2 regions of the Thiomonas sp. X19 genome follow, and region 1 is predicted to be linked to the other one. Evidence: predicted binding sites of a transcription regulator. Region 1 holds the regulator's gene; the other holds the start of a gene.
What was found. Region 1 encodes HrcA, which represses chaperone genes, less so after heat shock. Its sites were predicted from a motif close to TTAGCACTCNNNNNNNNNGAGTGCTAA; they were not measured.
Positions count from the first base shown of each region.

Region 2: a site for HrcA is predicted at 2,115-2,141, ahead of groES (co-chaperone GroES). Genes of this name have one in related genera too.

Region 1 is NZ_LT605203.1:1,001,150-1,004,563, reverse strand. It holds gene THIX_RS04690 (NAD kinase) at 1-884, opposite strand, end outside; gene hrcA (heat-inducible transcriptional repressor HrcA) at 1,042-2,061, shown strand; gene THIX_RS04680 (GspH/FimT family pseudopilin) at 2,090-2,620, opposite strand; gene THIX_RS04675 (universal stress protein) at 2,633-3,070, opposite strand; tRNA gene THIX_RS04670 (tRNA-Ile) at 3,194-3,270, shown strand; gene THIX_RS04665 (DEAD/DEAH box helicase) at 3,350-3,414, shown strand, end outside.
Region 2 is NZ_LT605203.1:465,356-468,769, reverse strand. It holds gene groL (chaperonin GroEL) at 42-1,679, opposite strand; gene groES (co-chaperone GroES) at 1,717-2,007, opposite strand; partial or broken gene THIX_RS02305 (IS5/IS1182 family transposase) at 2,207-2,497, shown strand; gene THIX_RS02300 (MFS transporter) at 2,565-3,414, opposite strand, start outside.

The sequences.
Region 1 (3,414 bases):
AGAATTTCATGCCAGTGCAGCTTCTTGCGCAACGTGGCGAAATAGCTCCAGCCCGGCGGGTGCAGGAACACGGCGTGATGCGGCGCGGTGCGCAGGCTGATGCGGTCGCCGCCGAGCAGGTCGGCGAAATGCTGCATGTCGAAGTTCACGCCCACGTCCTTCGGCGACACCACCTCGATGTCGATGCGCACGTGCTCCGGCAGCACGATGGGCCGGTTCGACAAGGTGTGCGCGGCAATGGGTACGAGCACCAGCCCGGGAAGGCTGGGATGCAGGATGGGGCCGCCGGCCGACATGGCGTAGGCGGTGGAGCCGGTGGGCGTGGCGACGATGAGCCCGTCGGCGCGCTGCACATACATGAAGCGCCCGTCCACGTCCACGCGCAACTCGACCAGGCCGGTGGCGCCGCTGCGGTTGACCACCACGTCGTTGATGGCGATGCCGTCGAAGATGCGCTGGCCGCCGCGCATGATCTCGCCGGTGAGCATGGCGCGATATTCGCGCTCGAAATGCCCTGCCAGCATCGACGTAAGCGCCTGGCGCCAATCGGGCTCGGCGATATCGGTGATGAAGCCGAGGCGGCCGGAATTGATGCCCATGAGCGGTACGCCGAACGGCGCGAGCTGGCGCGCAGCGCCCAGCATGGTTCCGTCGCCGCCCACCACCACCGCGACCCAGTCACCAGTAGTAGCGCGTCGGCCGACTTCCGCCAGGCTGAGTTCGGCATAACCGGGAAGATCGCCGTGCTGCGCCGTTTGCTGCTCGACCATGACCTCGACCCCGTTCTCTGCCAGCCAGGCACCAATTTCCGCCAAAGTTCGGCTGACGCCAACGGCCTGATACTTGCCGATCAGAATGGCCTGTTGGAATGCGGAAATGGGCATGAGTGCTGTGTTGAACCGTGTGGGCCGATGGGTGCCGATCGTGCAAAGACAGCGAATGCCGGGGCGGCGTCTTGAATTACAGCACAGCCCCGCGCCACCAAGCGCCGGGAGGGCATGTCTGCCGCGCGCCTGGCTGCGCTCCTAAAATCGGATGGTCATGGATCAACGCGCCCAAGTCCTGCTCAAGACCCTGATCGAACGCTATATCGCCGACGGTCAGCCGGTGGGGTCGCGCACCTTGTCGCGCGCCTCGGGGCTGGAGTTGTCGGCAGCCACCATCCGCAATGTGATGTCCGACCTGGAAGACCTGGGCCTGATCACCAGCCCGCATACCTCGGCCGGGCGCGTGCCCACGCCGCGCGGCTACCGCCTGTTCGTCGACACCATGCTCACGGCCCGCCCCATGTCGGCGGCCGACGAGCTGGAGCAGAGTTTCAAGACGCAATTGGCCACGGTGGAGCCGCAGAAGGTGATCGTGCAAGCGGCGCAGTTGCTCTCGAATCTGTCGCATTTCGTCGGCGTGGTGATGAGCCCGCGGCGCAGCGCCGCCTTCCGCCACATCGAGTTCCTGCGCCTGTCGGAGCAGCGCATCCTGGTCATCCTGGTGGACTCGGGCGGCGATGTGCAGAACCGCATCATCCTGTCCGACCAGCCCTACGCCCAGAGCCAGCTCGTGGAAGCGGCGAATTATCTGAATGCCAATTACAGCGGCCTGAGTTTCGAGCAGATGGGCGCGCAACTGCGTGGCGAGGTGGAGCATCTGCGGAGTGAAATCGTCACGCTGATGCAGGCCGCCGTGGCTGTGGGCAGCCAGGCTGCGGCCGAGCAGCAAGACCAGGTGGTCATCTCCGGGCAGCAGCAATTGCTGAAAGTTGACGACCTGTCGAACGACCTCGCCAGCCTGCGTCGGCTGTTCGACTTGTTCGAGCAAAAATCACATCTGCTCAAGCTGCTGGACGTTTCGGCGCGGGCCGAGGGCGTGCGCATCTACATTGGCGGCGAGAACGACGTGGTGCCGTTCGAGGAGCTTTCCATCATTACCTCGCCTTACGAAGTCGATGGCCAGGTGGTGGGAACCCTGGGCGTGATTGGCCCGACCCGCATGGCCTACGACCGCATGATTCAGATCGTGGACATCACCGCCAAGCTGGTGGGCAATGCACTGAGCCAGCGCTGAGGCGCTGACACTCGAACTGTCGAGCGTCTCAGCAAACCGCGTCGCTCAATCTGGCCCGCCCCGCGCTCGACAGGATCAGGCTGTGGCCCGCTATCCCGGGCAGGCAGAACGTGAGAGTTCCCATCTGCAAAGCACCCGTCGTCAGTCTCGGCCAGCCATGCTCGGTGTAAGAAACATAGCGTGCAACAGGCTGATTGCCACGGATGGAAAGAAACTGCCGGGCTGCCTGTGCCTGAATCAAGGCCTCGCTGGGATCGCGTTGGGCATTGCCGTCGGCATCATGGAACACGATCCAGCCCCGATGCCAACCACCCGTTGAACTGCAGCTCTTGCCATCATCGCTCACGCACAGCGTGACCCTCTGCCCTCGCCGCACGGCCTCGGACCTGGCCAGTTGCAAGCTACCCGAGAAGGCGTTGACACCTGCACTCAGGCGGTTGGTGTCGATCATGGCGCGATACCCCGGCATGGCGACCGCCAGCAAGACCGCCAAAAGCGCCGCCGCAACCAGTGACTCGACCAGCGTGATGCCGAACTGTGCTTGCCTGATCGAGCCCATGCGTGCAACCGTTCAGCGCACGATCAGCACGGGAATGCTGGAAGACGCAATGACCTTGGTCGTGACCGATCCCAGCGCCATGCCGCTGAGCGCCGTATGGCCGTGCGAACCCATCATGACCAAATCGATCTCGTGCTCGCGGACGAACTTCACGATCTGCGCTGCCGCATCTCCGTGACGATGGCGCGCCTCCAACTGCAACCCAGCGGCCTGCAGGCTTGCACGCGCAGGCGCTAGCACCGCCTCGCTCTGCTCGGCGTAGTAACTGTCGAGCATGTCTCGCGACAGATAAGACCTGGCAAGCGCCGTACCCACAGGCGACTCGACATGCAACAAAACGCAAAACGGCGGTTCACGCCACCACTCTTGGCGGCTCAGAACAAAATCTAGCGCCCGCCTTGTATAGACAGAGCCATCGACAGGCAGTAAGAGGCGGATGGGCTGCTTCATGTATCCAATTATGACAAACAGCCCCTTCGCCGACAACGTTTTTCTTCGCCTGCGCCAACAAAATCCAGTTGAACCCATCGGCCCCTTAGAATCAAAACGTTGCGGCCCTGGGCGGCACAATTCGGGCCGTTAGCTCAGTTGGTTAGAGCAGAGGACTCATAATCCTTTGGTCGTTGGTTCAAGTCCAACACGGCCTACCACGATTCAAGGCCCGCATGTTTGGAAGTCGTTGTTCAGGCGCATAATTCGGGTTTTCCCCCCAGACAACTCCCCGCCTTGATGAACGACCAGTCCACTGCCTTGGAAGCCAATCCCCAGCCCGCTCAACGCTACAGCGACCTCGG
Region 2 (3,414 bases), 540 kb from region 1:
GCGGCATGACGCCGCACCTGGAACCCCGCGAACTGGACGCGTTACATGTCCATGCCACCCATGCCGCCCATGCCACCGCCCATCGGCGGGGCTGCGGTGTCGTCCTTCGGTGCGTCCGCCACCATGCACTCGGTGGTCAGCAGCAGTCCGGCGACGGAAGCGGCGTTTTGCAGCGCGGTACGGGTGACCTTGGTGGGGTCCAGAATGCCCATCTCGATCATGTCGCCATACTGGCCGTTGGCGGCGTTGTAGCCGTAGTTGCCTTGGCCTTCCAGCACCTTGTTGAGCACGACGCTGGGTTCGTCGCCAGCGTTGGCGACGATCTGGCGCAGCGGCTCTTCCACGGCGCGCATCACCAGCTTGATGCCGGCTTCCTGGTCGGGGTTGGCACCCGTGACCTTGAGGTTGACGCGAGCGCGCAGCAGCGCCACGCCACCACCGGCGACGATGCCTTCTTCCACCGCAGCGCGCGTGGCGTGCAGGGCGTCTTCGACACGGGCCTTCTTCTCTTTCATTTCCACTTCGGTGGCAGCGCCAACCTTGACCACGGCCACGCCGCCGGCCAGTTTGGCCACGCGTTCTTGCAGCTTCTCGCGGTCGTAGTCGGAGGTGGCTTCCTCGATCTGGACGCGGATCTGCTTGACGCGGGCTTCGATGTCGGCAGCAACACCGGCGCCGTCGATCACGGTGGTGTTTTCCTTCGCCACTTCCACGCGCTTGGCCTGGCCCAGGTCGGCCAGCGTCACCTTCTCCAGGCTCATGCCGGTTTCTTCCGAAACCACCTTGCCGCCGGTGAGGATGGCCAGGTCTTCCAGCATGGCCTTGCGACGATCGCCGAAGCCCGGAGCCTTGACGGCCACGGTCTTCAGGATGCCGCGAATGCTATTGACCACCAGCGTGGCCAGGGCTTCGCCGTCCACGTCTTCAGCGATGATCAGCAGCGGGCGCCCCGACTTGGCCACCTGCTCCAGAATCGGCAGCAGATCGCGGATGTTGGAAATCTTCTTGTCGTTCAGCAGCACGTACGGGTTGTCCAGCACGGCAACCTGACGATCCTGGTTGTTGATGAAGTAGGGCGACAGGTAGCCGCGGTCGAACTGCATGCCTTCGACGATGTCCAGCTCGTTGTTCAGGCTCTTGCCGTCTTCGACGGTGATCACGCCTTCCTTGCCCACCTTGTCCATCGCCTCGGCGATGATCTGGCCGACGTCCTCGTCGGAGTTGGCCGAGATGGTGCCGACCTGGGCGATTTCCTTGCTGGTGGTGCAGGGCTTGGAAATTTTCTTCAGTTCTTCGACCAGGGCGATCACAGCCTTGTCGATGCCGCGCTTGAGGTCCATCGGGTTCATCCCGGCGGCCACATACTTCATGCCTTCGCGGGCCATCGCGTGCGCCAGCACGGTGGCGGTGGTGGTGCCGTCGCCGGCGTTGTCGCTGGTCTTGGACGCCACTTCCTTCACCATCTGCGCGCCCATGTTCTGCAGCTTGTCCTTCAGTTCGATTTCCTTGGCCACGGACACACCGTCCTTGGTCACGGTGGGGGCGCCGAACGAGCGCTCCAGCACCACGTTGCGGCCCTTGGGGCCCAGCGTGGCCTTCACGGCGTTGGCCAGAATGGTCACGCCGTCCATCATGCGTACGCGGGCATCCGCGCCGAACACTACTTCTTTAGCTGCCATGTGTATTTCTCCGATTGTGTAGGGGGAAGTGCTGCGCTTACTTCTCGATGACGGCCATCAGATCGTCTTCGCGCATCACCATCAGTTCGTCGCCGTCCACCTTCACGGTCTGGCCGGCGTACTTGCCGAACAGCACGCGGTCGCCGGCCTTCACGGCCATGGGCTGCAGGGTGCCCTTGTCGTCACGCTTACCCGGGCCTACGGCCAGCACCTCGCCCTGGTCGGGCTTCTCGGCCGCGTTGTCGGGGATGAAAATGCCCGAAGCGGTCTTGGTTTCCTGTTCCACGCGCTTGACGATCACGCGGTCATGCAAGGGACGCAAATTCATTCGTGTTGCTCCTGTTGATGGAATTCGAGAGGTTGAAACGCATGCCACACCGCGAGCGGCTGGCTAGGGGTGCTTGGAAGCTTGACTCGGTTGCGAGTTGCGTTTCGCTAGCACTCACTGGATGCGAGTGCTAATTGTAGGGGCGAAGCTGCTGATTTCAAGTCCTGCCTTGCGAGAGATCGAGTTGCGCACATCCTGCATCCTGCGCTCCGGACAGAAGCGCGGCCTGACGTGAACATTGCACGCCATGGTCAAGCGGCGCAGTACGATCGAACCCGCCATCGGCCACATGCAATCGGACGGGCGCCTGGCCAGCAATCCGCTCCAGGGCGCCCTGGACGACGCCCTGCATGCGGTGATTCGCAGCGCCGTCCACAACATCCGCCTGATCCTGAAGAAGCTGCGGCTTCCTTGCCCCCGAATCGCCCGCGCAGTGCATGCGGTTGGCGGCGTATGGGGCGCCAGCTTTTATCGAAATGCCCCCGGCTGACTGAAAACATTATTTTTCAGGATGGACTCAGTATTGACGATACCAATTCATGGCGATTACACAAAAATCAATGCGCTACTTCAATAAGGTCTGATAGGCGCATCTCAGTGTCTATCAGCCATACAAAACCAGCTCCGATAACCATGAGCCCGCTCGCCACGATAAATGGCAAGGTCCAACTTCCGCTCCACTGCACAAGAGCGCCAAACGCGATAGGAGAAATAATTCCACCGACGTTGGCCCAAGTGTTCATCCAGCCCGCAGAGGTCGATGCATACGACCCCCCCATGTCCATGGCAATAGCCCAGAAAATAGATATCGTGGCGTCAAGAAAGAAAAACGAGCAGGAAAAAAGCAGAATTGTTACAAACTGGCTTTGCGCATAGACGGCTGGCAAAAGTAGCAACACGGAACAAATCATGCCGACGGATGGAATGAGGCGCCTCCATAACTTTTTATTGCCTGTGCGCGCACATAAGTGATCGCACATTGCTCCCCCGAGGACGCTTCCCATCATGCCACCTATGAACGGAAGAAAGCCATAAATACCGACCTTCAGCATCGTAAAATGGTGATCTTTGATCAAAAATGTTGGTAGCCAAGTGAGATAGATCGTCAGTGTGTAGAAGTAGCAGAAATCTGCAATACACAGGGCCCACATACTCCTGCTCTTGAGAACGGCACTCCAAAGCTTTTTTCCATGGATCAATTGATTTTTCTGAGTATGGCTTATCGATGGCGGGCGATAGACGATGAGCCACACAAGGCCAATCGCCACGGTTGCAATACCGAATACCCAGAACGGCCCGGAGATACCGAACGCGATGATGCTGGCAACCGAGATCGGTACGGTGATTGCTGCGCCGAGTCGCGTCGCCGCATGCATCAATCCTTGCGACAGCGCCCGTTTGCCAGTG